2 regions of the Micromonospora sp. NPDC005197 genome follow, and region 1 is predicted to be linked to the other one. Evidence: riboswitches for the same ligand, from Rfam matches in the RefSeq annotation. Region 1 holds a riboswitch; the other holds the start of a gene.

Region 1 (2,192 bases):
ATCAGCAGGATCGTCGCCGCGGCCGGCAGCCCTCGGAAGACGTCGGTGTAGACGCGCGCCGGCCAGCGCAGCCACCGGCTGCGGGAGATGCCGGCCACGGCCAGCAGCAGGCCGAACACCGTGCCGAGCAGGGCGGCGGAGACCGCCAGGATCAGCGTGTTGGGCAGCCCGACGGTCAGCATCTCGGGCAGCGCCTCGCGCATCGCGTCGGCGTCGAAGAAGGTCTCCCACAAGGTGCTCAACGGATCCATCGGTCGCCTCTCCTACCGCCCCGCTCGCTCGTCACCGGTTCAGGACGCGGCCGACGCCGACGCCGACGGCGCGGCGGACGCCGACGGCGCCGCCACGGTGCCGCTGCCCGGGGTGAAGTCCGCCGGGATCGGGCGGCCCGGGTAGTACTGGGCCTGCAACCGGCTCCAGGTGCCGTCGGCGATCACCTCGTCGAGGCCCTTGTTCAGCGCCTCGCGCAGCTTGTCGCTGCCCTTGGCCACGGCGTACGCGGTCGGTGCCGGGCTGAGCTGCTTGGCCGCCACGGTGATCTTGCCGTTGCTGTCGGCGGCCGACTTCTCGCCGATCTCCGCCGGGGCGATCCACGCGTCGGCGGTGCCCGCCTTGAGCTGGTTGAGCGCGCCGTTGTAGTCCGGCACCCGCACCGGGTCGAGCTGCTTGCCGGTGGCGTAGTCGTCCTGGACGGTGCCCTGCACCACCACGACCCGCTTGCCGGCGAGCTGGTCGAACCCGGTGATCGGCGAGCCGGCCGGCACGTCCAGCCCGAAGTAGCCGAAGTCGTAGCCGTTGCCGAAGTCGACTGTCTTCTTCCGCGCCTCGGTGATCGTGATCGAGGAGCTGCCGACGTCGAACTTGTGGTTGTTGACCTGGGAGAGCAGCGCGGAGAAGTCGGTGCCGACGAACTCGACCTTCAGGCCGAGCTTGCCGGCGACCGCGGTCAGCAGGTCGTTGTCGAAGCCGGTGAACTTACCGTCCTTGAGGTACACGTTCGGTGGGGCGTCGGTCAGCGTGCCGGCACGCAGCACGCCGGCCTGCGCCAGGCCGTACGGGTTGCCAGCGGTGTCGTTCGAGGCGTCGTCGGTGCCGCAGGCGGTCAGCGCGCCGGCAACCACAAGGGCCGCCCCAACGGCAACGGCACGGCTCAAGCCAGAAGAAAATCGCACGGGTGTCTCCAAAAGGGTGCGTCGACCCGGTCGATCGTGAAGTTGTTGCCCCGACACGCCGGTCGGGCGGGCAACAACGTCATGATCGACGCGAGGGTGGGTGGGCGTGGTGCGCCCGGGGGAGGGGAGGGAGGGGAGGGGTTAGCGCGTGGGGTGGTGGTTACACGCCGCGCTGCACATTCGCATCAGGTCCACGTGGCGACGCCGGGTCAGGGGCGGCGTGAGCCGACCGGCCGGTGGCGTGGGGCTGAGGATGCGCATACGGTCTCCCGGGTCTGTTGCTGACCTGGGTGCCAGGCCACGCTTGCGCCGGCGTCCTGCCGGTGCCTGGTCTTCACCCGGGGCACCCCACCGCGGAGGAGGGTTGCCGGCCAGCGAGCCGGGGCTTCGCGCTGGCACTCATGACCTGCGGCGAGGCTAGCAGCTCCCACCGGTGGATCGTCCAGCCGTTATGACCACGCTCACCACCGGCGACGGTTCGACCGGCAGGTCAACCGGTGTGCACGTGCGGCCGGCGGCGCGGGTCGGGCTCCTGGCGACGCAGGATCTCCCGGGTGACCGAGGCGATGGCGCCCTGCCCGAACGCCAGGTAGCGCAGGAGGTTGCGACCCGGGCCACCCTCGCTCCATTCGAAGTAGATGTGTGGGCGTCGCCTGCTCCGGTCGCGGATCTCCAACAGCAGGGCGGCGAGCGCGGTGGGCACCGAGGAGCCGGTCAGGCTGAGCACCGGGTAGCTGTCGTGCGCCACGCTGCCGCGCACCGGCAGCTCGGTCTCGAAGTCCGACGGGTCGGTGACGTGGACCTCGACGAAGATGACGTCGCTGTCGTCGGGGAAGTCGTTGTCCGCCATGGTCTGTGCCAGCTTGGCGCGGTATTCGGCCGGGTCGCGGCGGTCCGGCTCGTGCGCGATGAGGCGGATCCGACGGGTGGCACGCTCGTCGATCATCCGGGCGGCGACCGGATCCAGCTCGACGTGGTCGACTCGCACCTCGTAGGCCCGTACGAGCCGGGACAGCACCG
Region 2 (2,192 bases), on a different contig from region 1:
GAAGACCTTCCAGCCGCCGGCCGGCGCCTCGACCAGGCCGATCTCGACCAGCTCGGAGAACGCCTTGTCAATCTTGGTGAGCAGCTCACCGCTGGCCATCGGGATGACCACCTGGGCCGGGATACGCCAGCCGAGCTGCTCGGCCACCTCGTAGCCGAGGGTCTTGGAGCCCTCCGCGTAGTACGGCCGGACGTTCACGTTGACGAACGCCGTGTCCTCGAATTCGTCGGTCTCCACAAGCTCACCGCAGAGCCGGTTGACGTCGTCGTACGACCCGTCGATGGCGACCAGTTCGCCGCCGTACACGGCGGTGGTGATGACCTTGCCCTGCTCCAGGTCACTGGGGATGAAGACCACCGAGGGCACACCGGCGCGGGCGGCGTGCGCGGCCACCGAGTTGGCCAGGTTGCCGGTCGACGCGCAGGCGAACCGGGTGAAGCCGAGTGCCTTCGCGGCGGTCAGCGCCACCGAGACGACCCGGTCCTTGAACGAGTGGGTCGGGTTGGCGCTGTCGTCCTTGACCCACAGCGGTGCGGTGATGCCCAGCTCGGCGGCAAGGTGCGGGGCCGCCACCAGCGGGGTCAGCCCCGGGTCGAGGGTGACCCGGGTGGCCGGGTCCTGGCCGGCGGGCAGCAGCGCGGCGTACCGCCAGATGTTCTTCGGGCCCGCCTCGATCTGCTCCCGGGTGACCGTGGCCAGGGCCGCGAGGTCGTAGTCCACTTCCAGGGGGCCGAAACACTCGTAGCAGGCGTGCTGGGCGGCGAGCGGGTAGCGGGCCGAACAGGCGCGACAGACCAGGGCGCGGGCGGGGCTGGCGGAGGTGTCGATGCCGGGGGCGGCGAGCGTCGACGTCATGTCGAGAGTCCTCTCATCTTTCCCCGCATCGCACGGTGCGGCGGGGACGGAATTGGCACCTGCCCCGCGGGTCGCTCAGCGGTGAGCGCGCGGGGTGGTTGCCGGGGCGTCGTCGGGCCGTATCCCTCAGCCCCTCTGGATGAGGTATGCAGTTGTGCCGTCGAGTCTAGGCAACGTTGCCTGTCGCCTCCACCGGGTATCCCAGGGAGTGGGTCAGCGAGCGGCCACCGCCACCGGGTCGACCACCGCGGCCGGGTCGGTGACCGCGGTGGGTCGCGGCAGGGACGACGACCGGGTCCGTGCCCTGGTGGCGAGGTTCGCGGCGACCAGGGCGGCGATGGTGATCGCGGCGCCGACCAGCTCGATCGCCTCCGGCCGGTAGCCGCGGACGATCTGCACGACGAAGGTGGTCACCGGGACCAGGTTCATGAACAGGGCGGCGTTGGCGGCGCCCAGCCGCTGCACGCCGGTGTTCCACGCCAGCACCGCGACGACGGCGGCGACGATCACGGCGTACGCCAACTGTGGGGTGATCGCCACGAGGTCGGCGGCGGCCGGCGCGTGCTGCCACCCGACGGCGTCGGCGCCGATGCTCGCGGCCAGCATGGCGGCCGTGCCGGCGAGCGCGGTCAGCGTGGTGAAGCGCAGCGGCGACCAGGCGCCGAACCGGCTGGCGCCGTGGGTGTAGATGCCCCAGCCGAGCACCGCGCCGATCATCATGAGCCCGCCGAGACCGAACTGGCCGAACCCGACAAGGCTCCCGCGGGTGATCACCAGGCCGACTCCGAGGAGCGCCACCAGGGAGAGTGCCAGCAGGAGCGGCTTCGGTCGTACGCCGTCCCGGGCCCACCGGACCAGCTGGGTGATGACCGGCGTGGTGGCCACGAAGAGGGAGATCTGCTGCGGGGCGGCGTGTTCGAGCGCCAGGTTGGTGAGCAGGTTGAAGCCGGCGAAGCCGACGACGCCGAGCACCACCACCTCGACTCCCCGACCGCCGAGCCGCAGCGCCGCGGGGCCCTCGCGGAACAGCAGGATGGCGACCAGGATGACTGTGGCGAACAGGTAGCGGGCGGTGGTCAGGTTGAGCGGATCGACCCGGCTCAGCGCGCTGGCCAGGATCGGGAACATCGCGCCCCAGGCGAGCACGGCGAGCAGCGGATAGGCGGCGGCGCGGGATCGCATCGGCAGCTCCCTTGTTCGAGTATTTTCGAACCAACGACACCGACCATAGGGTGTTGTTCGAGAGTTGTCGAACAAGGGTTACACTGGTCACATGGAGCCGCACGAACCCGACCTGACCGCCGTACCGGTCACCGCCGTGCTGGCCGCACTCGCCG

Evidence for each region. A riboswitch is a leader RNA that binds a small molecule or an ion and turns the genes downstream of it on or off. The one in region 1 is predicted to bind S-adenosylmethionine.
Region 2: linked by a shared signal. The riboswitch ahead of thrC (threonine synthase) and the one ahead of ABZU46_RS04565 (ABC transporter substrate-binding protein) in region 1 are both predicted to bind S-adenosylmethionine.

The regions. Positions count from the first base shown of each region.
Region 1 covers NZ_JBEXHY010000006.1:81,092-83,283, forward strand. Annotated here, with positions in the region: gene ABZU46_RS04560 (amino acid ABC transporter permease) at 1-251, opposite strand, end outside; gene ABZU46_RS04565 (ABC transporter substrate-binding protein) at 291-1,121, opposite strand; SAM riboswitch class IV at 1,468-1,579, opposite strand; gene ABZU46_RS04570 (amino acid transporter) at 1,663-2,192, opposite strand, start outside.
Region 2 covers NZ_JBEXHY010000038.1:3,624-5,815, forward strand. Annotated here, with positions in the region: gene thrC (threonine synthase) at 1-855, opposite strand, end outside; SAM riboswitch class I at 866-1,001, opposite strand; gene ABZU46_RS15280 (DMT family transporter) at 1,069-2,037, opposite strand; gene ABZU46_RS15285 (metalloregulator ArsR/SmtB family transcription factor) at 2,129-2,192, shown strand, end outside.